2 regions of the Desulfoluna sp. CYM3A genome follow, and region 2 is predicted to be linked to the other one. Evidence: riboswitches for the same ligand, from Rfam matches in the RefSeq annotation. Region 2 holds a riboswitch; the other holds the start of a gene.
What was found. A riboswitch is a leader RNA that binds a small molecule or an ion and turns the genes downstream of it on or off. The one in region 2 is predicted to bind cobalamin.
Positions count from the first base shown of each region.

Region 1: linked by a shared signal. The riboswitch ahead of ACOYW1_RS03665 (hypothetical protein) and the one ahead of ACOYW1_RS11325 (DUF2162 family putative transporter) in region 2 are both predicted to bind cobalamin.

Region 1 is NZ_CP186556.1:686,469-701,852, reverse strand. It holds gene cbiD (cobalt-precorrin-5B (C(1))-methyltransferase CbiD) at 1-614, opposite strand, end outside; gene ACOYW1_RS03725 (hypothetical protein) at 640-1,176, opposite strand; gene ACOYW1_RS03720 (hypothetical protein) at 1,148-1,372, opposite strand; gene ACOYW1_RS03715 (hypothetical protein) at 1,385-1,681, opposite strand; gene cobI (precorrin-2 C(20)-methyltransferase) at 1,683-2,402, opposite strand; partial or broken gene ACOYW1_RS03705 (precorrin-8X methylmutase) at 2,742-3,364, opposite strand; gene ACOYW1_RS03700 (hypothetical protein) at 3,361-3,987, opposite strand; partial or broken gene ACOYW1_RS03695 (nucleotide-binding protein) at 4,116-4,673, opposite strand; gene ACOYW1_RS03690 (ABC transporter substrate-binding protein) at 4,753-5,634, opposite strand; gene ACOYW1_RS03685 (ABC transporter ATP-binding protein) at 5,679-6,476, opposite strand; gene ACOYW1_RS03680 (FecCD family ABC transporter permease) at 6,479-7,558, opposite strand; gene ACOYW1_RS03675 (sirohydrochlorin cobaltochelatase) at 7,814-8,332, opposite strand; gene ACOYW1_RS03670 (sirohydrochlorin cobaltochelatase) at 8,218-8,787, opposite strand; gene ACOYW1_RS03665 (hypothetical protein) at 8,844-9,110, opposite strand; cobalamin riboswitch at 9,298-9,534, opposite strand; cobalamin riboswitch at 9,783-9,990, opposite strand; gene ACOYW1_RS03660 (carbon starvation CstA family protein) at 10,122-11,189, opposite strand; gene ACOYW1_RS03655 (carbon starvation CstA family protein) at 11,081-11,542, opposite strand; gene ACOYW1_RS03650 (hypothetical protein) at 11,681-12,013, opposite strand; gene ACOYW1_RS03645 (sensor histidine kinase) at 12,075-12,509, opposite strand; gene ACOYW1_RS03640 (LytS/YhcK type 5TM receptor domain-containing protein) at 12,528-13,460, opposite strand; gene ACOYW1_RS03635 (LytR/AlgR family response regulator transcription factor) at 13,818-14,591, opposite strand; gene ACOYW1_RS03630 (adenine nucleotide alpha-hydrolase family protein) at 14,747-15,061, opposite strand; gene larE (ATP-dependent sacrificial sulfur transferase LarE) at 15,077-15,384, opposite strand, start outside.
Region 2 is NZ_CP186556.1:2,182,686-2,198,069, forward strand. It holds gene ACOYW1_RS11295 (methyl-accepting chemotaxis protein) at 1,116-2,834, shown strand; gene ACOYW1_RS11300 (hypothetical protein) at 2,971-3,567, opposite strand; gene ACOYW1_RS11305 (PAS domain-containing protein) at 3,882-4,529, shown strand; gene ACOYW1_RS11310 (ABC transporter ATP-binding protein) at 4,536-5,369, opposite strand; gene ACOYW1_RS11315 (FecCD family ABC transporter permease) at 5,366-6,385, opposite strand; gene ACOYW1_RS11320 (ABC transporter substrate-binding protein) at 6,382-7,296, opposite strand; cobalamin riboswitch at 7,432-7,640, shown strand; gene ACOYW1_RS11325 (DUF2162 family putative transporter) at 7,847-8,578, shown strand; gene ACOYW1_RS11330 (MotA/TolQ/ExbB proton channel family protein) at 8,600-9,244, shown strand; gene ACOYW1_RS11335 (DUF2149 domain-containing protein) at 9,241-9,612, shown strand; gene ACOYW1_RS11340 (hypothetical protein) at 9,748-9,951, shown strand; gene ACOYW1_RS11345 (TroA family protein) at 9,921-10,268, shown strand; gene ACOYW1_RS11350 (adenosylcobinamide amidohydrolase) at 10,165-11,751, shown strand; gene ACOYW1_RS11355 (cobaltochelatase subunit CobN) at 11,994-12,713, shown strand; partial or broken gene ACOYW1_RS11360 (cobaltochelatase subunit CobN) at 12,755-15,384, shown strand, end outside.

The sequences.
Region 1 (15,384 bases), 1.5 Mb from region 2:
GCCCCCATGGCCTTGGCCACCTTGATGGAAGAGCGCACCGTGGCTTCATAGGCTTCGTGGGAAAGGGGCCGCTCAATGCCTGTGGTACCTAAAATGGAGATCCCGCCTTCGATGCCCAGGCGGCTGTTGAGGGTCTTTTTGGCCATCTCCTCGCCGTCGGGGACAAAAATCTCAACGACCAGGGGATCGGACTCCCCGGTTTCGGCCCTGAGCATCTCCACGACCGCGCGGATCATTTTCACCGGGCCGGGGTTGATGGCAGCCTGGCCCACCGGGACTTCCAGGCCGGGCCGGGTGACCCGTCCCACGCCCTGCCCCCCGCAAATGGCCAGGGAATCTTCGGCGGCATCGTCCCGTCGTACCCGCGCGCCGATGATGGCGTTTCGGGTGATGTCCGGGTCGTCACCGCCGTCTTTCATGACGGTGCATACCGCGGTCTCCCCGTCCATGTGGCAGGAGACCAGGGGAATGTCCACATGGCCTTCGCTTAAAAACGCGATGCGGACCGTCTCCGGGCACACGCCGGTAAACAGGAGGCTTAAGGCCCCCTTTACGGCCGCGGCTGCGGCTGTTCCCGTGGTGAACCCGCTTCGTAATGTTCGTTTTTTTGCCATATTAAGAAAACCTAACGGGTCTCTCTTACGGAACAAGGCAGTAATAGAGAACCCCTGTGACCATCAACGAGAATATCCTCAGGAACTGGCCGATCAGCAGGATCTGGGTCCCCATGACCGGGGAGAAGATACCTGCGTACCGGGGCAGCTGGTGCCTGACGGCCCGAATGGGAAAGGCGATGATGTTGCCGATGAGAAGGGCCAGGGCCGTCTGTTTGACGGTGAGGACCCCGGCATCAAGCAAAGCGCCTGCCGCGGCAAAGCCGGAGGAGAACTCGGCGGTAAAACCCAGCACCACCACGGAGAGGGATTCCACGGGCATGATCCTGGAGACGGCCAGGTGTGCCAGGGCTTCGTTCATGAAGTCGAAAAAGCCCAGGCGATGCACGAAAAAGACCGCCACGTAGATGGGAATCACCCAGGTGATGATGGTAGCCACACGTTTGGGAAAGCGCTTTCGGATGCCCTGTTTCACCGCATCCCACCCCTTGGCCGTAGGCTCTTTGCCCTCAACCTCTTCGGTTCCGCCCTTTTCACCGTCCAGTATGGCATGGCCCAGCACCAGGAGAAACCCGCTGCGCAGGAAGTGCCGTGAAGGTGAGGCCGAAGTAGACCAATCCTGCCTTGCCCACCAAGGGAATCACGATAAAAAAGGTGGTGGGCAGGTGAAGAAAATAGGCCGGGAACTGATTGAGGAAGTTGGCCATGAAGAGCTGCCTGCGGCTGATGGTACCGTCCTTGTAGAAGCCGTAGAGCATGGAATTGGACGCCTACAAGGCCGTGGTAAAGGCCGCGCTGCAGCGCTCCCCCAGGCCCGCGAACCGAAAGAGCGGCCCGGCCACCTTGGCAAGGTAGCGCGTCCACCCGGTGGATTCGATGACCTGGCCTGCGACCAGCCCCAGGGAGATAAAGCAGATCAGGCGCAGCAGGGGCTTGAAGACGCGGGTCACCACGTGGGGGGTGACCCCGTCCATCCAGACAATCCCTGCTGCGATCATGGCTGCCGTTACGCCCAGGGAGACCGCCAGCGCTTTACCGCTGCCTTTTCCCTTGCGATTTCCGGCCATGTCAGTTTGCCAGCCCGTTCTTCTGCTTGGCGATGATGAGGGTCCAGTAATCAAGCAGAGGATCACCCACATTCCAGATGATCTCTTCGCCTTCGCGGCCGCACTTCTTGATGGCGCAGCTGTTCTCCATCAGACCGCTGTCGGAAAGGGCGTCGGCGATGTCGTCCACGTTTTTATAGGCCTTGAGGAGCACCACGTTCTCGGAAGTGGCGGCGACCCTGCGGACGTGTTCGCCCCCGTAGGCGCCGGAAGTGATCACAAGGGACTCTTCGGCTTCCACAAGGGGTGTGTTGATGCGGGCCGCGGCGGCCTGGAAGGAGGTGATGCCGGGGATGGTGACCACGGGGCACTCCGCGTGGTCGGCTTTCATGTACTGGAGGATGTACCCGAAGGTGGAGTAGGTCAGGGGGTCGCCCAGGGTGAGGAAGGCTGCGTTTTTCCCGGTGCTCAGAACCTCAGCGATGCGGTCGGCGTTCTCTTTCCACGCTTTGGTGGTGACGTCCTGCTCGCTGGTCATGGGAAAGGGGAGGATCTCCACCTCCAGATGCTCGGGGAGGTGGGGCCTGGCGATTTCAACCGCCAGGCTGAAGCTGTTCTTGGATGAGGATGCCGTGAAGATGACATCCACGTCTTGCATGGCCTTGACGGCTTTCATGGTGATGAGGTCGGGATCTCCCGGACCTACGCCAATGCCAAAAAGCGTGCCTCTGTTCTCAGACATAACTAACTACCTCGGTATCCGCCTGCTGTTCAGGCGGTTGATGGGGCCCTCCCAACCCTGAAACACCGACTGTTTTAAAGCGGCACGTGCCGCATCTTTCATCATAGCAGGGTTGACAGTTGACAGAAACGCCCCTAAACGCGCTGCACGCAGCATCCAACTCCTCCTGTCCGCTGTGATGAAAGCTTCTATGGATCAATCGGCGCCGTCGCCTCGTTCCATGCCGATGACACGCCAGTATCACCTTGCCCGGCGCGGCAAGGCGTGGTCGTGTCACCTGGTTGGGGCATGGCCTCAAGGGGCCGACGCAGATTTTTTTCTCACTGCCTCACTACATCGCTAAGCCCCTTGGGATGCCGCCATGATGGCCAGAGCGTTGACGGCAGCGGCGGCTACGTTGGAGCCACCTTTTCGTCCCACGTTGGTGATGTACGGAACCCCAGGGGTCTCCAGGAGCTCGGCCTTGGACTCGGCCGCGTTCACAAACCCCACGGGAAAGCCAACAATGAGGGCGGGCTTGATGCGCCCTTCCCGCACCAGCTCCAACAGGCGAAGCAGGGCCGGTGGAGCATGCCCACGGCGTAGATGGCCCCGTCGAGGTGATCTGCCACGGCATCCACAGCGGCCTTGGCCCGGGTGATGCCCCCGGCCTTGGCGGTGGCAGCCACTTCGGGATCGGCCACCAGGCAGGTCACGCTTCCCCCGAAGGAGCCCACCTCCATTTTGCGGATCCCGGACAGGGCCATGTTGGTATCGGTAAAGATGGGCTTTCCGCCACGAATGGCGGCGATGCCGCGTTCAATAGCCTCGGGGTGAAAGCGAAGGCTCTCGACGTATTCAAAATCGGCGCTGGTATGGATCACGCGGCGGGCAATGGGCCACTCCGCATCGGAGAAGCCGTGGTCACCGGCCTCCTCTCCGATAATCTTGAAGCTCAGGTCTTCAATCTCCTGGGGTTTCATCGTGTCGTTGACTCCTTGTACGCGTTGCAGCGGGCCACAAACGCCTCCCCTACCCCGGCAGAGCTTCCGAAGTGAAGGTGGACGTAGCTGCCCAGTGTATTGCCCTTGACATACCCTTCATCGGGAAGGGTGCGATGGGTACGCGGGGTGACCCGGTAGATCCGGTCTGCCTTGGGCTCCCCCACGGGTTTGGAATAGTGAAACTCATGGCCCCGCACAATGGTGCCGGACGGGCCGAGCAGGGAGGTCTCTTTCAGGGTAATCTCCCGATAGCCCAGGGCACAGCGTTTCTCCTGCATGCGGGTCTCCAGGGGCAGGCAGCCGGTCATCTCCCAGCGACGCCCCTTAAAATCGGTGATGGCCTCGGAGAGGTACATGAGCCCGCCGCACTCGCCGTAGACGGGCATTCCGGCATCGGCGGCGGCTTTGACGGCACTTCGCATGGCGGTGTTTCCGCTCAGGGCTTCGGCAAAAAGTTCGGGGTAGCCCCCACCGAAGTAGATGCCGCTGATCCCTTCGGGAAGGGTTTCGGCTCCTTGAGGCGAGAAAAAGGCCAGGGTGGCCCCTGCTTTTTCGAGTGTCTCGAGATTGTCCGGGTAGTAGAAGCAGAAGGCGCTGTCCATGGCCACGCCAATCTTGACGGGTTGGGCGCTTTGGGGTGGCCCCTTTGGGTTTCTTCTTGGCTTAGCGAAAGCTCCCCGGCCCGCTCCAAGAGAAGATCCAGGTCGATGTGGGCCTCCACGGTGTCGGCCAGGTGATCGGTTTCGGTGCCGGAGAGTACGTGCTCTTCGTCGGTGACAAGGCCCAGGTGCCGCTCGGGAATCCTCAGGGCCTCATCCCGGGGAATCCCGCCCAGGCAGGGCATGTCGCTGTGGACCGAAAGGGCCTCGGTGAGATAGGTGAGGTGGCTCTTGCTGCCGATGTTGTTGAAGACCACGCCCAGGAAATTGAGCTCGGGGTCGAAGTTTTCAAAGCCGGTGACCAGGGCGGCGGCGCTTCGGGCCATGCTGGCGGCGTTGACCACCAGGATCACGGGAAGCCCAAGCCACTTGGCCATCTGGGCCGATGACCCGGCCTCGTCCGTGCCGGAAAAGCCGTCAAAGAGCCCCATCACCCCTTCCACCACGGCCAGGTCTGCCTGGGCCATGGAGCGAGAAAAGGCATCCCGGCAATAGTCCCGGCTGAGCATCCAGCCGTCCAGGTTCCGGGAGGCCCGGCCCGTCACCCGCCGGTGGTGGCCCGGGTCGATGTAGTCCGGCCCCACCTTAAAGGGCGCCACATCATACCCGCGCCGCTTCAGCGCCGCCATGATGCCCAGGGACAGGGTGGTCTTGCCGCTGCCGCTGGAGGTGCCCCCGATGAGAAAACCTGCTTTGCCGAAAGTCGCCTTACTGCCCATGCGTTGCCAGTCCTTGTGTGCTCGGTTCAAAAAGAGTGGGGTATAAAATCTGCCCGATGCGCCGTGCCCCTTCCAGAAGGGCCGGTGTGGGCCTTGAAACCAGTGCCTCGTCCACAAAGTGGATCTCGCCCTTTCGCACGGCCCGAATCAGGGAAAAGCCCGGTTCCTTTTCGATCTCTTCCCGGGTGACGCGGTTCATGCGGCCCTGCTGCACCAGGTAGACGTCGATCACCGGCCCCTTGGCCAGAAGGCGCTCCTTGCCGTAAATGGCGATGTTGCTGCCCTTGGAGGGCACGGCGTCTTCGGCCACGTTGACGCCCCCTGCCAGCTCCAGGGCCCAGGCGGCCATGGAGCCTTTGGAGAAGGTGCGCAGCTTGCCGTGCATGGCCTCGAAAAAAACGATCCGCTTTTCCGGTACCATCCGGGTGACCTCGTGGATACGGCGGGTCTCTGATTCAAATGCCGACACCAGGACCCGGGCCTCGGCCTCGTGTCCGCTAAGGAGGCCCAGGGCCACCCAGTAATCCATCATCTCGTCCACGGTGCCGGGTTGCAGGGAGACCACGGTGATTCCCCGGGCTTTGAGGCTGGACACCAGCCTGCCGTAGCCCCGCTCGATCATCGGGCGGATCAGCACCAGGTCTGGGCGAGCGGCCAAAAAGCGCTCGGTGCCGTCGTGGTAGGAGAACCGGGGGAGATCTGCTGCCCCGTCGCTCTTGGTCGCGCCGATAAGGACATCTGCAGCCCCCATGGCCAGGAGGTTGTCGGTGTGGGCGCTGTAAAGGGAGATGATTCGGGTAAACGGCTTGTCGAAGGTCACCACCTGACCGGATGCGTCGGTGATCCGGGCGGCATCGGCTACAGGTGCCATAAACCCGGCCACAAGGCAAAAACAGAGGATGCGAAGGAAGAGTTCTACCCATGGAACCCTCCCGCATCAAAGAGCACCTGACGGCTCCGGGTCACCTCGTCTGTCATGACCCGAGCCCTGACCCCGAACACCTCCCAGAGGGTCTCGGGGGTGAGGGTCTCCTCCACGGAGCCGGACACGGCCATGCGCCCCTCTTTCAAAAAATGGAACCGGTCGCAGAAGAGCGCGGCGGTGTTGATATCCTGAAACACCCCCACAACGCATCGGTTTTCCTGTTTCACCTTCTCCCGCACCACGGAAAGAAGGCTCAAGGTGTGTTTCATGTCCAGGTTGCTGGTGGCCTCGTCCAGGATCAGCACAGGCGTATCCTGGGCCAGGGCCCGGGCAAAAAGGGTCCTCTGGCGCTCTCCCCCGCTCACCTCGGTGACGGGGCGGTCGGCCAGGTGACGGATATCGGCCACGGCCATGGCCTCGTCCGCCAGCTTGAAATCGTGTTCCGACGGAGAGCTGAACCGGTCGATGTGGGGGTGCCTGCCCATCATCACTACCTCCCGCACGGAAAAGGCAAAACGTACTTCATGGCTCTGGGACACCACTGCCACCTGCCGGGCCACCTTGCGGGCCGACAGCTTGCGGACCGGGGTCCCGAAAAGAGAGGTGGTCCCGGCATCGGGGTCCATCTGTCCGCTCAAAATTTCCACCAGGGTGCTCTTTCCCACCCCGTTGGGCCCTAGGATGGCGTGGAACACGCCCCTCTCAAAATGAGCGTCAACGCCTTTAAGCACCTCTCGCCTGCCGCGCTTAAACGAAATCCCCTCCATGTGGAGCTCGCTGTCCGTCATACTTATGCCCCCCCTCCCATGCGGCTCTTTCGAAAGATCACGCAGAACACCGGCCCGCCGATGAGGGCCGTGAGCACCCCGATGGGCACTTCATATGGTAGCACCGCACGGGTCACGGTGTCGGCAAAAAGCAGGAGAACCGCCCCAATGATAAGGGTTGCGGGAAGAAGCTTCCGGGCATCCGGCCCGGTGACAAACCGCACCATATGGGGCACCAGAAGCCCAACAAAACCGATAATGCCGGAGACCGCCACGCAGACCGCCGCCACAAGGGACGCGGCCACCAGGAGGATAAGGACCGTCTTGGAGGTATCCACCCCCAGGCTTCGGGCGCTTTTTTCGCCCAGGGCCAGAAGGTTCAGGTCCCGGGCGTAGAAGAGAAAGAGAAGAAACCCGGCCCCGGAAACACCGGAAAGCACAGCGGCATCACGCCAGGTGGCCGCGGCAAAACTGCCCATGAGCCAGAAGATGATGACGGACACCTGCTCGTCGGCCAGGTATTTCATGAAGCTCAAACCCGCCGAGAGGATGGCCGACACCATGATGCCCGATAAGATGAGGTTGGAAGAGTCGATGCCACACCGAAGCAGCCGCCCCGACGGTGAGGCCATGGCGATGACGATAAACAGGGTGAGGATGGCGCCGCCGAAGGCAAAGAGGGGAACGGACAAGAGGGTCTTGCCCATGCCGAAGAGAAGGGCTACGGCCGCGCCAAAGGCGGCACCGGAAGAGACGCCCAGGGTATAAGGGTCGGCCAGGGGATTCAGCAGAATGTTCTGGTAGACGGCCCCTGCCACGGCCAGCCCGGCCCCTGCGGCTGCCGCCGTGAGGATGCGGGGGAGCCTTACCTCCCAGACCATGACCCGGGCTGTTTCAGCCGCTGCCGTGGCCCCGTCCGTGCCGGTGATCCCGTTCCAGAGGGCCCCAAGGACGTCCTTAAAAGAAAACGCCACAAACCCCATGCGGGCCGAAAGCAGCACCGCGCAGAAAAGGAGCGCGCACAAGCACACCAACCCTGCCGAGCCTTTCATCAGGGCAAGGGAGGGTTTTGTTTTCCTCATGGACTCCGTGGCGATGGTCATAGGGGGCCTTTCGAATGACGTTTGGGTTCAGCGAAAACCTCCGGCGGCAAGGTGTGCCACCTTGAAAGCAGGTTGCGGATGCGTTTTGCCCCTCGTTCCTCGGGTCAAATCACATCCGCCTTTAAAGCAAAACTCACCCAAAAAGGGTTTTTAAAACCTGTTTGTTAAACTTTCATGTCGCGCCGTAGCCCTTGGGCGAAGGCGGATTAAAAGTTTAGCCTCCGGCAGGGTCGGAGGCAACCAAACCATAAAAAACTACTTGCCGGTGTGAACCGTTACCGCGTCCACGGCATGCTTTGCGTAGAGCTTGGCCCACTCGGGGTTCTCGCCCAGGCCTTTGAGTTCGCAGGTCACCTTGATACGCATCTTCTCCATAACGGTCTTCCATGCGTCGTCTTCGTCGCCGGCCATGTCGTTTCTGGCATGGTCACCGGCAACCACCATAAAGGGCTTCATGAAGACCTTCTTGGCCTTGATGTGCTTCAGGGCGGTGGTGACGTCATCGAGGCCGGGGTAGCCCTCCACGGTCCCCACCAGGGTGGTGACCTCAGGGTACATGGCATTCATGGTCTTCTGGAATTCAATGTACGCGCTGGTGGGGAACACCTCGTTGCCGTGGCCCATGTAGACCAGGACAGCGCCCATCTTTTTGGCCTTTTTCACATCCGCGGCCATGGTCTTGGCGGCGGTTTCAATGTCATTGCGGTACTCGGGGTGCAACCCGGCTTTGCCCAGGCGGATCGGTCGATGGTCATGTAGGAGAAGGGCTTCCACTTGGCACGGAGGGTGTCGATGCCTGCAATTGCGTCCACATAGGCCTTGAGATCAAGGTACTCTTCCCCGGCGTAGACGTGGGTGGTCTGTACCACCACGCGCTTTTTGCCCTCTTCCTGAAGGGCACCGAAGGTTGCCAGGGGGCCTTTGACGTCATACAGCCACGCAGGAACGTTGGGGTTGGCTTTTTTCCAGGCGGCGTCATCGGCGCGGTCGTGCCAGATGCCCCGGATGATGTTGGAGGTAAAGGCGTGCTTGATCTCCGCCTTGGGGAACTCTTTTCTCATCTCTTTGTCGATGGTGAGGATGGCCTGAAGGGCTTCGGGGTAGCTGGTGCCGAAGCTTGCAATAACCACGGCGTCCACCGCCTCTTTTTTGATGGCTGCCGTGGCGGGATTTACACCCAGAAAGGACAGCAGTGATACAATCAAAAGCAGAAGGGTCGTCTTTTTCATCGTTTTTAAATCTCCGTACGTAACAGGTGTATTTATTAAATATGATACCCAGGCATTCAACCGATGGACCAGATGGGAACGCTGCCTCCTTTTAAAGCAATACGCCCCTTTTCATACCCGGCCATACGGCACTGAATCGAGGTAAACCCCTTGGATATCATGCGCCACCATGCCCAATGGATGTCTCCTTCTCCGTCCAGGGGAGAGACCACGGCCACCTTGTCCACGTCAAAGGACAGATGGCCGCCCTTAAGCAGGTCATCCGGGGCAACGCCTTCGGGTAGCTGCCCCTGCACACAAAGAATCATGCCTTTTTTCATCATCGGCTCCTTTATAAACTGATCATTTACAAAGGACCGGAGCCCGGCTGACTCCTTGCACAGCCCCTCCGGTCCGACCATCTCCGAAAAAGGGCTGTTCCCTGTTTGCTTCGCCCTTTTCATCACGCGGTTCCCCTGTTCTCCGCAGGGGTGTTTTGTGATGCGGCATGCCGCACCCAAAGCATCACGTCTTCTTCACCCTGCTGCAGGTCTTCTGACTCCCGGGCCTTCCGAACGGCTCACCTTCCCGCCCTGATTGCCGCCGGCCTGAAAAGGAGGGCCAGCAGCGGGCAGTGGCTTATGGATAAGAGGCATATACCCCGATCCGTGCCTGGTACGGTTCCCGGTTACAGCGGCGGGACCGTTCCCGATTTTCACGGGATTCCCTTCCTGCGTGTATGCAAGACCCCTTGCGGGGACCCGGTCACGTACTCACACGAAAATCGGCCGCCGTGACGGGGACAGATTTTCGGGTCTTCCAAACAAGAAAATCCCCATGCCTGCAATCGTATGCAAGCATGGGGATTCCGTATTCAATCCTCAAAGTCGGGCGCACCCTTTACCACGGCAGTGCGCCACTTCTATATGATTCAATCCCCGTGTTCAGGCGGCTTTTGTTGTTTCAGGCCGCCTCTCTCACCACGGTGGAGATATGACGAAAACATCAGACAACGGGACATCATATAGCGCATGGCAGGTCTTCTGACTTCCGGATCATCCGTACCTTCGCGCCTTCCCCTCATTGTTCGACCCGATCACTTCGGACGCATCAAGAAAGTGGCGTTGTTGCGAAGGACGTCCCCGGTTACAGCGGCGGGCCCGTCTCCGATTCTCACGGAGTTCCCTATTAAGCATTAGCTGCACCAAGCATAGGATGTGATCCTAAGCCACACTTTTCCGGTTGTCAAGCCAATCTAAGGCCCGTGCCCCATCCCTGCCCGACGGCCTACCGCAAAATTCCGAACGATGGCACCGGACAGGGAACATGACGGAAAATTCCTTCACGGGCAGTGCTTATTCAGCAAGCCCGTCGGCACGTTTCGCTGCCCGTACGCCGGAGAACTTGAAGACGAAGAGACACAGAAGTACCACGGCGGTACCCACACCGATGACGGTGGAGGTTCCGATGGAGAGCCCGAAGCCGATCTTGGCCTGAAGGATAAAGGTGACCACCACAGAGGTCATAAAGGTCGCCGGCAGGCAGGCGATCCAGTAGTTCTTCATCTCCTTGGCAAGGAACACAGCGGCGGACCAGAGAACCAGAGTGGCCAGGGCCTGGTTGGAGAACCCGAAGTAGCGCCAGATGATCCCGAAGTTCTGGGTGGAGATGACAAAGCCCAGGGCAAACAGGGGCACGGCGATCATGAGCCGCTTGGCGGTCTGGGACTGGCTCACCTTAAAGGACTCAGCCAGGATCAGGCGGGTGCTTCGGAAAGCGGTGTCCCCGCTGGTGATGGGCAGAACGATAACCCCGATAACCGCCAGAAAGCCACCCACAGGCCCAAGAAGGACATTGGAAACCTCAGAGACAACGGCTGAAGGAGTCCCAGCAGCAATCACGGCGTTCAGGGCTTCCGGCAACCGGAAAGAGAGCCCCACGGTGGCCCAGATCAGGGCGATGATGCCTTCCAGGATCATGGCGCCGTAGAAGACAGCGCGGCCGTCCTTTTCGTTTTTGACGCACCGGGCCATCAAGGGAGACTGGGTGGAGTGGAAGCCGCTGATGGCACCGCAGGAAAGGGTAATGAAGCAGCAGGGGCCAGATGGGCTTGTTCGCAGGATGGCGTGCTGGCGGTCATCCAGGTTGGGCAGGATCTCATAGCCACCGAACATCAGGGCCACCACAGTGGCAACAGTGGTGATGAGCAGCAGGGCGCCCAGCAGGGGATAGATCTTTCCGATGACCTTGTCGATGGGAAGGATGGTGGCAAGAAAGTAGTAGCCGAAGATGGCAAAGATAAAAATCTGGGTGTTCACGCCGGTGAGCCCGGTGAGAAGCTTGGCCGGGGCCAGAACGAAAATAACGCCCACCAGCATGAGGAGCACCACGGAGAATACCCGCATGGCCTGTCGTGCGGGCATGCCGAGGAAGTCGCCCACCACCTCGGGGATGCTGCCCCCACGGTTCCGCATGGAGAGCATGCCGGAAAGCTGGACTGCCCCGTAAAAACAGAGCCAATGACAATCCAGACCAGGGCCACCGGACCGTAGAGTGCCCCCAGGATGGGGCCGAAAATGGGGCCGATCCCGGCAATGTCCAGGACCTGAATAAACAACACCTTCCACTTGGGAAGGGGCATGTAGTCCACCCCGTCCTCAAGCTCGTAGGCAGGGGTCCTTCGGGAGCTGTCCGGCCCGAAGGTTTTTTCAACAAAGGTACCGTAGGTAAAGTACCCGAGAATCAGTGCAGCGACGCACGCAAAAAAAGTAAGCATAATCTAAATGACCTCCATGACAAAACGCATTGATCGCCCGTGGGGCGGTTCCTCTTTCACACCTGCTGTTGTAGCGGAATAAAAAGGGGATACGCCACGCTCGAAACGGCCCATGTCGTTTTTCGGGGATGGAATGCATCAGGAGGGTGCCGAAACAACATGGCCGCCCAAAGGGGCGGCCAGAGAGCTTTCAAAAAGGGAGGTCAGGGACGGGCTGGAGGGTGGTTTCGGGGGATGGAAAAGGAGACCTCCGTGCCCTGGCCCTGGGTGCTCTCGATGACCATGCGGCAGGAGGGGCCGTAGATTCGTCGGAGCCTGTGGAATGGTGTTCCGCACCCCGATGCCCTCACCGGCCGCGGCCAGCTCCTCGGGATTATACAGACGGCCCACGGTCTCCTCGGACATTCCCACGCCATCGTCGGTTACCCGCACCGTGAGAAGCGTTGCATCACAGTCAATGGAAACAGTCACCGTGCCCCCCTTTTCCTTGGGCCATCCTGGTGCTTGACGGCATTTTCCACCACGGGCTGGATCACCAGGGCGGGGATCGGCCAGTTGTCACCTTCTCCTCACATAAGCCCCGATAGGAGACGCGGTCGCCGAAGCGGGCCTGCTCAATGGCCAGGTACGCCTCCACCTGCTCCAGCTCCTCCTGGACGGTGATGTAGCCCTTGCTCTGGTCAAGGTTCCGGCGCATGTAGCTGGACAAGTCCAGGATCAGCTCCCGGGCCCGGTCTGGCCGGGTCCGGCAGAAGCTGGCGATGGTGTTAAGGGAGTTGAAGAGAAAATGGGGGTTGATCTGGGCCTGGAGCCGCCGGATCTCCGCATAGGCCAGCATCCGGGCCTGGATCTGGATGTCTTCCAGCTCCAACTGGGTGGAGAACAGCACGGCAAGCCCCCGGGCGGTCTGAAAATGGACCTTGTCCAGAGGTTTTTCCCGGGTACCGTAAAATTTCAGGGTCCCCACGATGGTCCTCCCCCTTCTTTAAAGGAACGATGATGCCGTGATGGAAGGGGCAGCCATGGTGGGGGCAGGCGATCTCCCGCTTCGTGTGCCGGAACAGGGGCAGCCCGTCGTCCAGAACCATGCCGGTGGCGGCGGTGCGGATGGGTTCACCGGCAATGTGGTGATCCGCCCCAACCCCCATGTGGGCCAGCACATGGGTGGTGTCCGTGATGGCAACAGCCGCCACGTCCACCTGTCGGAAAATGATCTCAGCCGTCTTTTTGCTGTTCGCCCAAGCCCTGCGCGCAGATACCCCACGGTGAGGTTGGCGATCTCCAGGATCTGCTGCACCTGGCGGGATTCCCGCCGCTCACGTTCCCGAAAGAGCCCCTTGATCAGCTCCACAAAAAAGGCCGCCCCAACAGAGTTGACTAAAATCATGGGCACGGCAATGAGCCGCACCAGGTCCACGGCCTCGGAAAAAGGCTTGGCAAACAACAGCACCAGCCCCATGTGCATGGACTCTCCGGCCACCCCCAGACCAAAGGCCACCTTCCAGTTCATCACCCGCGAGCCGTACCACCCGGCCAAAAGCCCTGCGGCCACACCTTCCAAAAGCGTGGCCGTGGCACAAGGTGCCGAAGTAAACCCGCCGATATCAATAAGGAAGCGATGCCCGCCTGCAATAACACCGGCCCCAAGCCCCACCCAGGGGCCGCCGAAAAGCCCGCCCGTCACCACGGCCATGGCCCTTAGGTTGGCAAAGGCGTCGTGGACCGGATCGAACCCGTAGTTGCCCAGAATGGCAAACAGGCCGAAAAAGCAGGTCAGCACAGCCTTCTCCACCCAGGGGTGCTTCCCCAGAAAGGTCTTGCCCGCCGCCCCCATGTTCAAAATGAGAAAGGCCGCGGCCACGGTGAGGCCCAGGTGCTCTATGAGGGTGATCAACAGATGGGTGATGGATACATCCACGTTCGGGTATTCTCCTTTAAAAAAGCCTCCGACGGCCCCGCCGAGAGTCAAGCCTTTGAAAAGTTTAACAAACAGGTCTTAGATCATCGTTTTAAACATACGCCGGAACAATTCAGACGGTTCTCGGTATCAGCCCCTGTTTTTGTTTTGATCGCCCCGGGGGCGATCAAAACGAAGAACTGGTGCATTAGTACGTTTTGTGCAGTTTTTTCAAAAAAGCGACCCGCCGGAGGGGAGCCGGCTTCCTCAATCTACCTCAACCGTAGACCGCACCGACACCTGGGTGCCAGGGTTTCATAGATACCGGTCGTTTTTTGGAGATGCGGGGACTTTTCCGGGGGCTGGAACGACAGGGACTCAGAGCCCAAGGTTCTCCTTGAGGCCCTTGACACGGTTTCGGCTCACCACCACCTCGCTGGCGGCGGGGTCGTCCATGACGAGGAGGTACTTGCCGTTGTACCAGCTGGTGACTTCGCGGATGTGCTTGAGGTGAACCAGGCTGGCGCGGTGAACGCGATAGAAGGGGTAGCCTGCAACCAGCTCTTCGAGGCGATCCAGGGTGGGTGCGCCGTGGGAGATGTAGTCGCCGTCATGGGTAAAGACCCGCACCCGTTTCTCTTCGGCCCGGCAAAAAATCACCTCATCGGGATCCAGGAGCAACAGGCGCCCCTGGCTCTCCACGGACAGGCGTACCACATGGGGCGGCCTGGCGCCCAGAGCCTCCAGCAGCCTTGCCACCTCATCACCCGGAGCCGAAGACTCCGCCTCCAGCCGCTCTCTGGCCCGCCCAACACCCTTGGCCACGCGCTTCATGGAAAAGGGCTTCAGGATGTAGTCCACGGCCTGCTCGTCGAATGCCTTCACCGCGTACTGGTCATAGGCCGTGCAGAAGATGAACAGAGGCGCCTTGTGCAGGTCGCCGCAGGCTTCAATGACGTGAAACCCGGTGTGACCCGGCATGTTGATATCCAGAAAAACCAGATCCGGCTTCAAGGTGCCGATCTTTTCCACCGCTTCTTTGGCGGAGTTGGCCGACCCCACCACGGTGACATCCGGCAACCCCGACAACAGGTAAGCCAGCTCGTCCACGGCAGGCTGCTCATCATCCACCACCAGACATCGAATTTCCATACCCCCTCCCATGTAAGCGCCGACGCACATCGCATTGCCACTATATACATCCAGAAGGCAACACGTCAAACAGGCACAAGGCCCTTCAAAACGCAAAAAAGCGGGATATCGCCGGGCGACTCCCGCCATGCCGTGCCACACAACCTGGCCGTATTTCAGCTCTCTTCCAACACTCGATTCATGCGGCCCTGGCTATAGCCCTCCAGGTCGGCGGCCACATGGAGATACCCTGCCTGCCTCACCGCGGCAACCACCGTCGCCATCAACTCCTGGCCAAACACACGCCGCAGGTCCTCCTGGGAAAACTCGATCCTGGCCACGGTCCCGTGGTGCCGCACCCGATAGTGTGAAAACCCCAAATCGTCCAGGGCCGCCTCGGCAGCCTCCACCATGGCAAGGGCCTCCCGCGTAATCTTCTCTCCGTAGGGAATACGCGTTGCCAGGCAGCTCATGGCTGGTTTGCGGGCCACAGACAGCCCCAGGGCTTACAGTTTCTCGCATCTTGGATCATAGAGCCCCGCATCCACCATGGGCGCACCGATACCGAGCTCTTCCGCGGCCTTGAGACCGGGGCGGTAGTCCCCCAGGTCATCGCAGTTCACCCCATGCACTACATTGCTCACCCCCAGGGCCTTCGCTTCATTACTCATCTGCGTGAACATACGGCGTTTACAATAATAACATCGCAAGGGTGTGTTCCCCAGAAAATCCTCATCCTCCAGCATACCGGGATCATAAAGGATATGCCGGACACCCAGTGCCTTGGCACAGGCCTTGGCCGCTTCGATTTCAC
Region 2 (15,384 bases):
GTGGTCGACGGAAATGGTGTCCACAATTGTCAGGAGCCCGGTCCGTTAAGACCAGGCAGGGGAGGTGAAGAGGAAATGGGCCGTCTGGAAAAAAGGCGGGCACATTTCCGGGTATCACCTGACGCACGCACGAGGGGCGTGCTTACCGGCAACGGAAATCCGCCGAGCACGGGCGGATTTTGTTGCTCTGTCAGTTGTACCCGGATGGAAATCGCATCTTGTCTCCAGTGCAGTGAGGTATGGGGGAACGAAAGTCCCTGGAGCCCCTTATGTATACGGGCAACGGGTCGGTCCATGGGATTCGGTTTAGTGATATATAGACGTATTAAATATGTCAAATAGGAATATTGAATATTGCTATCAGAAAATATCGAGGAAATAAATTGTTCCGTTGCGGGCAAAAAAAGTGACGTCATGGGGCGGGAGAGCCTCTGTCCGCCAGTTATTCATCTCCGGAACGTGGCGGAATAAACGCGCACTCACCCCTGAAATTTACCTGTCTTCTTTGGAAGCACAGGGGCACACGTACCTTAGGATAATTTGCATTGGAAAAACTGAACGGGATTCATATCGTCCTTGAGGGAGCTGCGGTTCGGGAGGCAACTGCCAGACGTCGAAGGGCGTCGACCTGTTTTTACCTTGGGTTCAGCGCGGCAAAGCCTCGCCACTGACGGTGTGCTCACGGTTCGGATGATGCTGTTCAGGGAACCTGTCATGCATTGCTGAACCATGGCCTGTATGTTCTGTGTTTAAGGCGTGATAGGTGTCGAGGGAAATTAATTTGGTAAATTTTACTAAATTGTGGGTTCCTTTTGGCGATACGTATTTTAATCACTATCATTTACAAAATGGAAAGAAGAACAGTCTCACAAACCATTGGGCATGGGCCGGTATTGGTGTCCATTCCGGGAAATGATTCTTCTAAACGGGGGGAAATAGCGAAGAGAATTTTAGGAAAGTAAGAACATACAAAAGAAATATACCGAGATGTTCACCACGTGCGGGAGTGACTGCGGTCTCGCCTCGGATCCGTTGAGGGGATCCCTCAGATTTGGTCGGCAGCATCCCATGCTGCCGTGACACGGATGTCACATCAAAGATGATAAGGAGTTGTAATGTTCAAGAAGGTCTCAATCAAGGCAAGGATCTATATCATCATCGGTATGGTCTTTCTTCTCTTCAGCGGCATGCTGGTCGGGTCATTCAAGATCGGTTCCATGGCAAGGGACGCCGGGATCCATGAAGCCGGAGAGGTGATGCTGAAGGGGCAGAAGGAAAAGCTCAAGGTGGCCACCCACGCCATGGCCCTGGCTCTGGGCAATGCCCTTCAAAAAGCGCCGGAATCCGAGTCGGTGGAGGACGTCGTTCGGGAGATCATCGTTCCCATTCGGTTTGAAGAAGACCGGTCCGGCTATTTTTTTGTCTATGACGGGTTTAAAGTGGTGTGCAATGCAGCCAACCTGTCCCTGACCGGAGAAAACAGAAAAAATTCCAAGGACGCCAACGGCGTCTACTACCTCATTGAGCTTGAAAAAGCCGCCAGCGCCGGGGGCGGGTTCGTCTCCTACAGCTTCCAGAAACCCGGAAAAGGGGTGCAGCCCAAGATCGGCTACGCCGAGAAGATTCCCGGAACATCCTTCTGGGTCGGGTCCGGCGTCTACATCGACAACATCGAAGAAGAAAAAGCTGTTATCCAGAACGTGATCGCGGGAGACGTCTCCCGGGGCGTGACCCTGGTGGCGGGGATCGCAGGCGGGTTCTTTCTTCTTATTATCCTGCCCGTGACCCTGATGATGGCCGTTGCCATTACCCGTTCCCTGCGGCAGGCCATCAACGGCCTCAAGGACATCGCCGAAGGGGAAGGGGACCTGACCACGCGACTTGCCATCACCAATGAAGATGAAACCGGGGAGCTCGCCCGCTGGATCAACGTGTTTATCGAAAATCTGCAGACCATTGTCCGGGACGTGGCGGAAAATGCCATGGGCCTTAACAGCGCCTCCACGGAACTCTCTGCCGTGGCCACCCAGCTCTCCCAGGGTGCCGACGAAGCCTCCTCCCGTTCAGACAGCGTGGCGGCCGCCGCCGAAGAGATGAACGTCACCATGACCTCTGTGGCCGCAGCCAGCGAGCAGGCCTCCACCAACGTGGGCATGGTGGCCGCCGCCTCCGAGGAGATGAGCGTCACGGTCCAGGAGATCGCCTCAAATTCCGAAAAGGCCAGCGGAATTACCCAGGGCGCCGTGTCAAAGGCAAAGACAGCCACGGAAAAAGTGGATCTTCTGGGCGTGTCGGCTGATGAGATCAGCAAGGTCACCGAGGCCATCACCGACATCTGGAACAGCATGCATCCTGGCCGAACGCCACCATCGAGGCGGCCCGGGCCGGTGAAGCGGGCAAAGGGTTTGCTGTTGTGGCTAACGAAATCAAGGCCCTTGCCGCCCAGACCTCCGAGGCCACCCAGGAGATCAAGCGCCAGGTGGAGGGCATCCAGGGACTACCGGCAGACCGGCACCCAGATCCGCTCCATCTCCGACGTCATCGTCGAGGTCAACGACATCGTCTCCACCATCGCCGCGTCAGTGGAAGAGCAGGCCGTTACCACCCGGGAGATTTCCGGCAACGTGGCCCAGGCCGCCCAGGGCATCGAAGAGGTCAATGGTAACGTGGCCGAGACCTCCATGGTCTCGGAGAACATTGCCCGGGAGATCAGCGCCGTAAACGCCGGAAGTGCCGAGATCGCATCCAGCAGCACCATGGTGAGCACCAGCGCCGAAGAGCTCTCCCGGCTTTCGGAGTCTTTGACGTCCATGGTGTCGAGGTTTAAGGTATGACAAAACGGGAAAAACAGGTAAGAGGCGATAGGTCATAGGCAAATAAAAAGTATGCATTTGCCGAAAACAAAAAAAGCGCCTCCACATGTGCTGTGGAGGCGCTTTGTTTTTCTATAACCTTTTTTTCCTGTTGTTCCTAATTTATACTCGGCCCCTCCATAAAATCAGTCTCCTGCATGGGACCGTGGAACACCTCGATGCGGGTGCGGATGGATTCGAACTCTTCATCGCCGATGACGCCCTGAACTTTGAGCCAGTGGAATTTGCGGATCTCTTCGCCGGGGTCGTTGGCGTAATCGATCTCTCCGTACCAGGAGAGAAGCTGGCTTTTGCGTCGCTTCATGAGCTCGTCAAAGATTTCGTCATAGCGATTGTCGTTGATCAGGTAAATCTCCCCGGATTCGGTTTTCAGCACCGTATACCGGGTGAAGGCAAACCGGTAGATGAGCAGGCAGATGGATGCTGCAAGGGGAAGGTAGAGGGCTGGGCCCGCCTGTTGAGACGGCACGACAAACCATGTGAGGAGGCTGCACAGCCAGACGATCATGAGCACGGCCGCTGTGTTTCGAAACCAGGGATTTCGTGCTTCCACCATGGTCGTCTCCATGGGGATGTCGGCGTAATACACCCCGAAAGACCGAGATCCTGATTCCTGACCCATGGCGTAGGTCAGGCGTTCCTTTTCAAAGGTGAAGCGCGTCCTGTTCAGGTAGCGTTTCTGTTCTATCTCCATGCATCCCTCCGGAGATGGCTGGGTTTACATACATGACTTGGCATCCAAGGCTCTGGCAAAAACAATCCCTCAGGGAGGATACCCTGAAGACGTGCGGCATTGATTAGATGACGGCACGCGTTCGGGCAAACATTAAACAAACTCGTCATGAATGGCAATAACAATATGGTTCCTTAGGCAAGTCCGGAGCGCCTTGCCAGATGTTTCAGGTTGACCTCTTTGAGTTGTTCAGGCAGGCTCGACATAGGGGGAACACACCATGGGAACCATGGGTTAACGCGCTGTCTCGGCTGACTGGGGGGAGGTTACGAGGGATGCAGGATTTAACGTGGGGGAAACAGGACCTTGTTTCCATTGTGGCACATTTTCCGGATCCGGTTTTTATCATGGATCGGAAAGGGCGTTATCTGGAGGTGTTCGGGGGCATCGAGCGGAGCCTTTACGATGACCCTGCGTATCTCAAAGGCAAAACGCTTCACGAGGTGCTCCCCGTGGAACTGGCCGAACACTACCTTTCCATGATTCATCTCACCCTTGATACGGAAACCATCCAGGTGGTGGAGTACAGCCTCGTGCCCGACACGTTGAAAGACAACCCCGGGGGCGGGCCATCGGACCTTCAGTGGTTCCAGGGGCGCATTTCCCCACTGTTAAACGACGAAGGGCCACCAGCTTTTATCCTCTGGACCGTCATCAACATCACGGAAAAAAAGAAGGCCGAGCTTGAGCGGGACAGGGCCATGGCAGACCTTGAAAAAGCCCTGGCTGAAATCCGGACCCTCAAGGGGATCCTTCCCATTTGCAGCTCCTGCAAAAAAATCCGGGACAAACAGGGCGTCTGGCATCCTTTGGAGGCCTACATCTCCCGTCATTCCGAGGCGGATTTCTCCCATGGGATCTGCCCGGAGTGCAGGAACCTTCTTTACCCGGAGTTTGGTGGAGAATCGTCCGGCAAGGGGTGAGCCCCCTCAACGGCTCGCCACGCCCTTGCTCAATCGAGCGGGGACGGGGGTGATGCGCAAGCTTGAGGCCGCCGGGCTCTCTTCCACAAAGAGGCGGCACCCGTAGACGGCTTCCAGCCGTTCTTTTTCCAGGACCTGGGACGGCGACCCCAAGGACGACACGGTGCCCTTATGGATCAGGCAGAGGGTATCGGCATACATGGCCGCCAGGTTCAAATCGTGGGAGACCATCACCACCCCGGTTCCCCGCTCCACCTTCAACCTCTCCATCAAATCCATGACACGCACCTGATGGGCCAGATCCAGGGCCGAGGTGGGTTCGTCTAGGAGAATGAACTCGGGCTGCTGGCACACAGCCCTGGAGATAAAGACCCGTTGTTTTTCCCCACCGCTCAGCGCCTCCACCGAACGGTCTGCCAGGTGCAGGACATCGGTAAAGGCCATGGCTTCTTCGGCAAGGGCCATGTCTTCATCTTTGTGAAAGCCCAGCATGCCCAGGTGGGGCGCCCGCCCCATGAGCACCACCTCCCGTACCGTCAGTGAAAAAGCGCTCTCCACCGATTGAGGTAAAAATGCGATGCGCCGTGCCAGTTCCCGCCGCGTCATCCGGGACAGGGGGGTATTTTCCAGGGACACTTCGCCTGTTCGAGGGCGGGAAAGCCCGGCCAGGCATTTCAGCAGGGTGGTTTTGCCCGTGCCGTTGGGGCCTGCGATGATAAAAAAGGAGCCCCGGGGAACGGAAAGGGTGATGTCCGTCAGCACCTCATGGCTGCCGTAGCCCGTGGAGAGTTCACGGGTGGAAAGGCTGGCTGCCGTGGCCGCATTGTTGCGTATCATCATCGGGCCCTCCTTTTAAGAAGCATGATGAACAAAGGGGCCCCGATCATGGCAGTGATCACCCCCACGGGAATCTCTCCCTCCCGGGGAATCCAACGGGCCAGCAGGTCGCAGATCACCATGAAGGCGCCTCCGCCCACGATGGTGGCAGGCACCAGCACCCGGTGGTCCGAACCAAACACCTGCCGGAGGATGTGGGGCACCACCAGGCCCACAAACCCCATGAGGCCGCTCTGGCAGACCATGGCGCTGACCATGAACGAGGTGGCGATAAGAAGGATAAGGGTGGTCCGCCGGATGGAGACCCCCATGGCCCTTGCCATCTCGCGCCCCATGAGCATGAGGTTCATCTTGTGGGAGAGAAGAAAGATCACCACAAAGCAGGGCAGTACCAGAAGGGCCACCATGCCCACCTGGGGCATGTCTGCTGAGGAGAGGTCTCCCATGAGCCAGAACATGATGTCGTGGAGCTTGTTCTCTTCGGAAATGGAGATGAGAAACATAATCACCGCCGAGCAGAAGGCGTTGACCATGACGCCGGATAACAGCATGGCGTCCCGGCCCACCCGGCTTTCGCCCCGTGAAAGGACAAGCACCAGGAAGAGGGTGACCATGCTGCCGGCAAAGGCGGTGAGGCTGACCCCCGGCACACGGGCAAATCCGGCAAGGATCCCCATGATGGCACCGGTGGCCGCACCGCCGGAGATGCCAAGGATATAGGGCTCGGCAAGGGGGTTTCCCAGAAGGGCCTGGAAAACCAGCCCCCCTAAGGAGAGCACTGCCCCGCAGAACAGGGCCATGAGCACCCGGGGCAACCGGATGCGCTCGATGATGGCAATCTGGAGGCTGTCTGCCTGGGAATCACCCGTTACGAGCTGTGCCACAGGCGTAAGGTCGATACCCGAAGGCCCAGTGGCCAGGCCCAGGAGAACCGCAGCCCCAAGAACCATGGAGAGCAGGGCGGTGATGAGGAGGATTCGTTTCAGCAGGCGCCCCCGTACCCTGGATGTGTCGTTCACCGGGCCGCCTCCTCAAAAAGGGTGGGATGGATCAGGGCCGCCAGCATGGCAAGGCCCTCCACCACACGCGGGGTGGGGCGATCCAGGATGTCCGAATTCACGACATGGATGTTGTTGGTTTGAACGGCGGGAAGGGACGGCCAGCTTGCCCACTCCTGTCTCATGGTGTCGAAGTCGTCGTTTCTCGCCATGGAGGTGATGATGATCATCTCCGGTGCCAGGGCCAGGACCTGTTCCTTGGAAAACCGGGGGTAGGGCGTTTTGCTGGTGACGACGTTCTCTCCCCCTGCCCGGCGGATCATTTCGTTTAAAAAGGTGTTCTTGCCCACGGAGACGATGGGGGAGATCCCGATCTGGAAAAAGAGGCGGGGTTTATGGGATGCCTTGGCAATGGTCCGGTCAATGGCCTCCAGCTGGGCGCCCATGGCATCGGTGATGGCTCTGGCCTCACTCGTTGCATTAAGGAGGTTGCCTATCTCATTGATAGAACGGATAATCGTGTCGATACCGTCGGGATTGACCGTGTACACGGGGATGCCGAAGGCCTTGATACGCTGGATCACTTTATCCGGGTTGCCGTCCTTCACCGCCAGGCAGAGGTCGGGCTTCAGGGAGACAATGGTCTCCAGCTCCGGTCGGATATAGCTGCCGACCCGGGGAAGTTTCTGTGCTGCCGCAGGGTAGTCGCTGTATCGGGTAACCCCGGCAAGGAGATCTCCCTTGCCCAGGGAAAAAACGATCTCGGTGATGCTGGGGGCAAGGGACACCACTCTTTTTGGGGCGTCCGGCAGATCAACGATGCAGCCTGTGGTGTCGGTAACGCTTTTGGCCTGCACACGGGCAGCGAAGAGGCCGCACCAGGCCACGCCCAAAGCGAGAAGGAAAAGGGTGCGTAAGGCTCGATTTTTCATGATGTTATCCATGACCTCCCACGAAACCGGGTCCGCGCATATCTTTGGATATGCTTGAATCCAAAGGGTTCGAGCCTGATTGCCGGATTCTCCCCACAGGGAAAATTATCCTTGACATAGGACATTTCTATGGAATAGTAAACGAGAAATTCAGGTGCTTTTCCCTTTGCATGGCTCAAGGGGAGAAGAGAATAGGGAATCCCGTGAAATTCGGGAACGGACCCGCCGCTGTAAGTGGGGACTGTTTCGGCCACCATGCCACTGGGTGTTGTTAAGCACTCGGGAAGGCGCGCCGGACGGGACGATCCGCGAGTCAGAAGACCTGCCTGGATGGAGATGTCTCGATGCCCGTGGTAAAGGCTGAGATATGCCGCGATGCATGCACAGATTGTGTGTCACGCTTTTTTTGTGGGAAAATACGGATCCCCGCACCTTAAACCTACAGGTGCGGGGATTTTTTTGTTTTCACGCCCGCACCCTCCATCCCGGCTTTACGCAACCCGACGGAGACCACTCCGTTGCCGTATCATTTGGAAGGAGTACACGTACCATGGAATGGAAAAGCCTGATTGCCGGATTGGTCTTTACCATGGGAATGTACGCCGCCAAATGCGGCATCGGCCTGGCCTGCGGGTGGTCGCAAAGAAAGAGCCGCCGCCTTGCCTTCATCGCAGTGGCGGCTCTGGCCTATACCCTCCTGTTCGCCGGGTGTTACCTGCTCCTTACCCGTGTCAATCTGTTAAACAAGCTCCTTATCGTAGAACACCTGGTGAAGTGGGCCATGGCCGTTCACGCGGCCATGGCCTCGCTTCTCCTCGTGTGGGGCTCCGCCTTGCTGAAAAAACCTGCCGAGGGATCAGGGCCCGTGCGGGGATGGCTGCTCTTTGCCCTGCCGTGCCCGGTGTGCATGGGGGTGATTCTGCTGACCATCGCCTTTGTTATCGGGCTTTTCCCGGAGAATGCCTTTGGCATGACCGCCATGGCCTGGGGGATTTTCGTCCTCGTTGCATCGGTTGGTTTTCTGACCACCCGATGCCTGGGGGCCCGGTTCGGTACCCCTCACCACGTCATGGGAACGATGATGGTCCTTGCGGCGCTCTGGTTTCTCCTGACGATTCTGGTGGTTCCCCATGTCTCCGAGTTGCCGGATGTGTTTGCCATGGCATCCGGCGCAGCCGATTCGGCCCGCGGCGAGGAAAACGCATCTATTGCTGCGGCCATTGTTGCATGTTGCCTCTTTGGGGGCGGCATCTTTCTGGATCGTTTTGTCCATACCCATTGACGTTTTTTTAAGGATTCGTACGTGCAAACGGCAGCTCTCATCAAAAGTTATATCTATGTGGTCTCATCATCCCTTCTCTACCCGGTCCTGATCCTTCTGGCCTTTCTCACCTTCTGGGCCGTGGTGTGTGCCGGGGCCCTTTTTTCCGAATGGGTACGAAGGCATCGCATGGCGGTGGAAAACGACGGCCCGGATGTGTTCTTCAGGCCTGACCATGACCTGCATACCACGCCCCGGGTCAGCCGTTATGTGGCCCGGCTCAAAGGCCTCCTGGAAAAAAACGGTGGCGCCTCGACCCTTGAGGTGGAGGGACTCCTTCAGGACACCACACGCCGGCTCTTTTCCTCTCTTGACATGTATCGCCTGGTGGTTCGCGTGGGGCCGGGTCTGGGCCTCATCGGCACACTGATCCCCATGGGAACGGGGCTGGCCGCCCTGGGACAGGGGGACCTTTCCATGCTCTCTTCGGAGCTGGTCATTGCCTTTACCACCACGGTGGTGGGCCTTGCCGTGGGACTCCTGGCTTATCTGTTCCTCGTCATCAAGACCCGCTGGGCCGATGAGGACCTCCTGAACATGGAGGTGGCCACCGAAGCCCTGGCCGGAACCCCGCAAGACTCATCGGGCAACGGGACAACAGGGGCACCCGCCGGGGAGGCGGCATGAGGTACCTGAAAAAACGACGCTACGCCGTGGGGGGCGGGAATCAGGGGAGGCCCATGGCCTCGGACCCCATGGACGGGGTGGCCAACCTGTTTGACATCGGCCTGGTCTTTATTGTGGGGCTCATCGTGACCCTGTTTTCCACCTATCGCCTCCACGACCTCTTCAACGAAGAGAGCGAGATGACCATCGTCAAAAAAAACAAAAACGGGGAGATGGAGATCATTACCAAATCCAAGCGAAAAATCGAAGCGCTGAAGGTCTCCAAAACCATGGGGGAAGGTGAAGGGCATCGCATGGGCGTGGCCTATCGTCTGGAAGACGGTTCCATGGTGTACGTTCCCGATGGAAACGAGGCTGCACCGGACTAACCCGGATATTTCTCGAATCGAGTGCCCCCATATTCAAGGCCTGTTTGTCAATTTTTCCAAACGTGTTGCCCCGGCAGGGCCGCTGGAGACAAGCGGAGTCATTATCGTTTACGCCACGCAATCAGGAACCCGACCATGACATGGATCCGCCGGGGGATGGCAGCGGCCGTCCTTACTCTTTTTCTCTTTGTTTTTCTACCCGTTGCCCGGGCTGTCACCATCACCGATTCCACGGGCCGTACCGTCACCTTTGACCAGCCGCCCACACGGGTGGTGTCCCTGGTACCGTCCCTGCCGCAGACCCTGTCATGGGAGCCGGGGACCGGGTGGTGGGGGTGACCCTCCACGACACCTGGCCCGCTGAGGCCAACACCAAAACCGTGGTGGGAGGATTCTTCAGGCCCTCTGTGGACAAGGTGCTTACACTCAACCCCGACCTGGTATTTGTCTCCGGCATCCAGAAGGAGATGACAGACGCCCTTGAAGGGTCTGTGCCCCTGGTTCAGTTCGACCCCGCCACAGTGGACGATGCCTTTCAGGCAGATGCGGCTCATGGGACGCATCATGGGCTGCGAGGCCGGAGCGGAGAAAATCATCACGGACAACCGGCAGGTCCTTGCCGATATCCGGAAAAAAGTGGCGGCGATTCCGGCTGACAAACGCAAACGGGTGATGCGCCTCATGGGCCGCACCAGCATCATGACCCCCGGGGCCGACTCCTTTCAGCAGGAACTCATCAAGCTGGCCGGGGGCATCCCCCACGGGATCAAACGGGACGGCGCCGTCATTTCCATGACGGACAAAGAGTTGATCGACTTCAAACCGGACGTCATCTATGGATGCGGGGGAGACAAAGAGGCCGCAGAGCTTCTTTACGCCAACCCGGCCTTTGAATCGATTCCCGCCGTCAAAAACAAGCGCATCGACTATTACCCCTGCGAGCTTACCTGTCGGGCCTCTACCCATGTGGGCTATTTTGTCTCCTGGCTTTCAGCAAACCTCTATTCCGCAGAATTTTCCATTCGGAAAAACCAGATCCACCCCGATGCGATAATCGATCGTACGCCGGTTCCCCTGGACCTGGCGTATGTAAAGAAAGCCAGCTTAAACCACGCCACCCTCTACGATTTTCCCTCCAGGAGCCTGGAGGTGACCTTCACATCCCCCAAGACCATTCTCTCCACCCTGGACGGCTGGCGGGAGAACATCACCACCGTGGGCAACAACTACATGCCGCCCCAGTGCTGGCGCCTGGCCCACGAAGGGGGCTTTGAGGGTATGAAGCAGGACATTTTTGCCATGCTGGGGATCAAGGGGGAGACCACGAGCTTTCTCTTCACCGGTGCCGACATGGACAACTTCAGCAAAAAAACCGCCTCTTTCCGGGACATGAGCGTCACGGTGCTGGCAACGGCCGGGGTCTGCTCCAACGCCATGCGCATGGGCAAGGACACGGGCAGCTACTACGAGCCCGGCACCATCAACATCCTCATCCTGCCCAACATGCACCTTTCAAAGCGGGCCATGAGTCGCGCCGTTATCTCGGCCACCGAAGGCAAGACCGCCGCCCTCCAGGACCTGGACGTGCGAAGCAGCTACACCCCCCTTGTAAACGCTGCCACAGGCACGGGCACAGACAACATCCTCATTGCCGAAGGGGAGGGCGTTGCCGTGGACAACGCCGGGGGCCACACCAAGATGGGCGAGCTCATCGCCACGGCGGTCTATGAAGCCGTTACAGAGGCGATCTTCAAGCAGAACGGCCTCACGGCGGATCGCAGCGTGTTCAGGCGTCTCAAGGATCGGCAGCTTACCGTCTCCGATCTTGTGGGAGACAGCTCCTGCCCCTGCAACGCATCTTCCGGCGGTACGGGCATCCCCGCCTACGCCAAGCTGGAAACCCTGCTGCTGGAACCGAAGTACGCCGCCTTTCTGGAGACCGCCATGGCCCTCTCCGATGCCTGGGAGCGCGGCCTGGTCACCGATCTTTCCGCCTACAAAGGCTGGTGCAACCAGATGGCCACGGAAATCGCAGGGGGACAGGTTCCCGAGAAGAGCTTCACCGGAGACACCGACCTGCCCAAGCCCCTTGGCCTTGCCGTGGATGCCCTGCTTAAGGGGATTGAATACAAAAAGTAGACAGGGGCTGTTCGGTTTGCAAAAGCATGCCTCCGGCGGCCAGGGAATAAATTCCCTGGACCCCAGGTTACGAATGCCTCCCCCCTCGTTCCTCGGGGTGAAGCATTTGCGAAAATTCTCATGGAATAAGCCCAAACCTGTTTGTCAAACTTTTCAAAAGTTTGGCTCCCGGCAGGGCCGCCGGAGGCATCGCATTTATATGTTTTTTTGAAATCTGATTTATCCACGAGAAGGCATTGTCATTGAGAGTATTTGTCACCACATGTCTGGCCTGTCTGTTTTTTGCCGTGTCCGTCCACGCAACAACGGTTTCCCTTGTCATCAGCGAATCGGACACCGGGGTGGTGAGCCGGGGGCTTTCCGGGCTCAGCGACACCGAGGACATCGAGGCCCGTTACTTCACCCACGCCGAACTCCATGCCTCTGAAAAGGCTCGCACCTTCCTTCGCTCATCGGACGTGATTCTGGTGGATGTGATGCACCGGGAGCTTCCCGCCTACCTGGACACCCATGTGGACTTTTCAGAAAAGAGTGTGTTTGCCCTGCGGGGCTCCCGGGACACCGAGGGGCTCAAGAAAAAAGGGTACCGCTTTGATGACAAGATCCGGGGGTGGTATTCGGTGCTCACCGAGGCCAATGTTGCCTCCATGGTCCGGTGCGCCGTGGCTGTGGCCCTGGATCGTCCCGAGGGGTGCGCAGGTGAGCCGGTGCGCATTGAAAGCGGCATCTACCACCCCGATGCACCGGAGCTCTTCGGTTCCTGGGAGGCGTACCGCAACTGGTACCACCCGGTTTCCGGCGCACCCTGGATCGGGGTCACCTTTTACACCCCGTCTGTCCTGCGGGGAGCCCACGGCTCGGCAGCAGCCATTATAAAGCGCCTGGAAAAGGAGGGCTTTAACGTGTTGCCCTGTTTCGGGCGGGAGAAGGTTCTCTTTGACCGGTTTCTCCTGGACGAATAATCACCAAAAGGACCACATGAGACCTTGTCCTTGCCTTTTCCATGAAGTTCTACTCGGCCCTTTCCGAGCCCACCAAAAACGGGTTGCGGGATCTGGATGTGCCCGTGATCAATGCCGTCACACTTTACTCCACAAAAATCAACGCATGGCGAAAGGACCCTGTGGGAATCCCTGTGACCGATCTGATGTGGGCGGTGGGAAACCCCGAGATTTCGGGCCTTATCGAGCCGACGCCCCTGGAAGGCAAGGTGAAAGTCCAGGGGCCGAAAAAAGGAAAACCTCTGTTTGCAACCGTGCCCATCGAGGAGAACATGGATCGGCTCATGCCCCGCCTCAAGCGGTGGATCGCCCTGCAGCGAAAGCCCAACGCTGAAAAAAAGCTGGCCCTTCTCTACTACAACCACAGCCAGGGGAAACAGAACATCGGGGCCAGTTATCTGAACGTTTTCCGATCCATCGAAACTCTCATCGCCCGTTTCCGGCAGGAGGGGTACCGGATGGGGGCTGACGCAGATCTTTCCGAGGCCGCCATCAAGGAGATGATTCTGCGCACCGGCCGCAACATCGGCTCCTGGGCCCCCGGAGAGCTGGATAAACTGCTGGCAGCCGGAAAGGTGGTGCGGATTCCGGTGGCCACCTACACGGGCTGGTTTCGAACGCTTCCCAAGGCCTTTCAGGACGCGGTGATTAAGCAATGGGGCCCTCCGGAGTCTTCCACCATCATGGTCAAAGACGGGCAGTTCATCCTTCCGGTGGTGATGAGCGGGAATCTGGTGATGATGCCCGAGCCCTCCAGGGGCTGGGGGGACGACCCCATGAAGCTCTACCACGACCCCAGCGTCTGGCCCCATCACCAGTACATTGCTGCCTATCTCTGGATCCAGAACGGATTTAAAGCCGACGCCATGATCCACCTGGGCACCCACGCCACCTACGAATGGCTTCCGGGAAAGCAGGCCGGGCTCTCCCCGTCCTGCCCGCCGGAGGTGATGGTGGGGGACCTTCCCAATGTCTATCCCTACATTGTCGATGACGTGGGCGAAGGGATTCAGGCCAAGCGGCGTGGCCGCGGGGTAATCATCGATCACATGACGCCCCTGTTTCAGAAAGCTGGCCTCCACAGCGATTACGCCACCTTGTATGAGCTCATCAACCGGCTCACCCGGGGGCAGGCCGTGGGCAGCGCCACCGTGCCTGCCATTTTAGAGGAGATCAGGGCCCTCTCCGTCAAGACCGGGTTCCACGGAGAGCTCTCCCTTTCCAGCTACGACGAGGAGGAGATTGAGACCCTGGAGCACGCCATCCTGGAGCTGAAAGAGACCCTCATGCCCCATGGACTCCATACTTTCGGTATCTCGCCGTCGGACCAGGAGGCCGAGGATTTTTCCGCGCTGGCGGCGGAACTCCGGCCCGGCCTGGATACCAAGGCCATGGCCCGGGGGATCCGGAACTCCGGTAATCTGGAGCTGGAACGCACGGTGCGGGCCCTGTCCGGCCGGTTTGTTCCGGCGGGGGAGGGGAACGACCCCATTCGAAACCCTTTGTCGGTTCCTACGGGCAAAAATTTCTACGGTATTTCGTCCTGTAAGATTCCCACCAGGGAGGCCTGGAAGCTTGGGGCCAAAGCCGGCGAAGAGATTCTTCAGCGGCAACTCCGTGAAAAAGGGGAGTACCCGGAAAAGGTGGCCGTGGTTCTCTGGGCCACGGAGACCCTTCGAAACGAGGGCATCAACGAGGGCACTGTTTTGTGGCTCATGGGTGTGGAGCCGGTGTGGGACGCCTCCGGGCGCGTTTCCGGGACGCGGGTGGTGCCCGGTGCCATGCTGGGGCGACCGCGCATTGACGTGCTTATCAACCCTTCAGGGCTCTACCGGGATCTGTTTCCCGAAAAGATGACGCTTCTGGACAAGGCCGTTCAGCAGGCCATCGCAGCCAACGATGTGGAGAATTTCCTGGCAAAGCATAGCGCACGGACCCGAAGTGCGCTGGAAGAGCAGGGCATTTCCCCTGAACGGGCCGAGACCCTTTCCCGGGTCCGCATTTTTACGGGCAAACCCGGGAGCTACGGTAACGGTGTGTCGGAAATGACGGGCATGAGCGGATTCTGGGAGTCCGATCAGGAGATCGCCGATGTGTGGAAGCGACGCATGGGGTTTGCTTTCGGCCAGGACCTCTGGGGCGAGGAGGCTGGGGTTCTTGACGAAGAACCTTAAAAACGTTTCTGCAACGGTCCACAGCAGCTCGTCTGCCCTGTACGGCACCATGGACAACGACGATGTCTTTCAGTACCTGGGTGGCCTCTCCCTTGCCGTGGAAAAAGAGACGGGCACCCGCCCCGACGTTGTGATGACCCGCCAGGATCGCCCGGACGCCGTCACCGTGGAGGGCATCGACAAAACCATCGGCCGGGAGCTCAGGAGTCGCTACATCAATCCCAAATGGATTGCGGCCATGAAAAAAGAGGATTACGCCGGGGCACGTGAGATGGCCCATTTTGTGGAGTATATGTGGGGCTGGCAGGTAACGGTTCCCCATGCCGTCAAAGAGACCTCCTGGCAGCAGACCTACGACGTCTATGTGAATGACAGCCTGGGCCTGGACCTGAAAACGTTTTTCAACAAGGCCAACCCCTGGGCCTATCAATCCCTTACGGCCCGCATGCTTGAGTCCG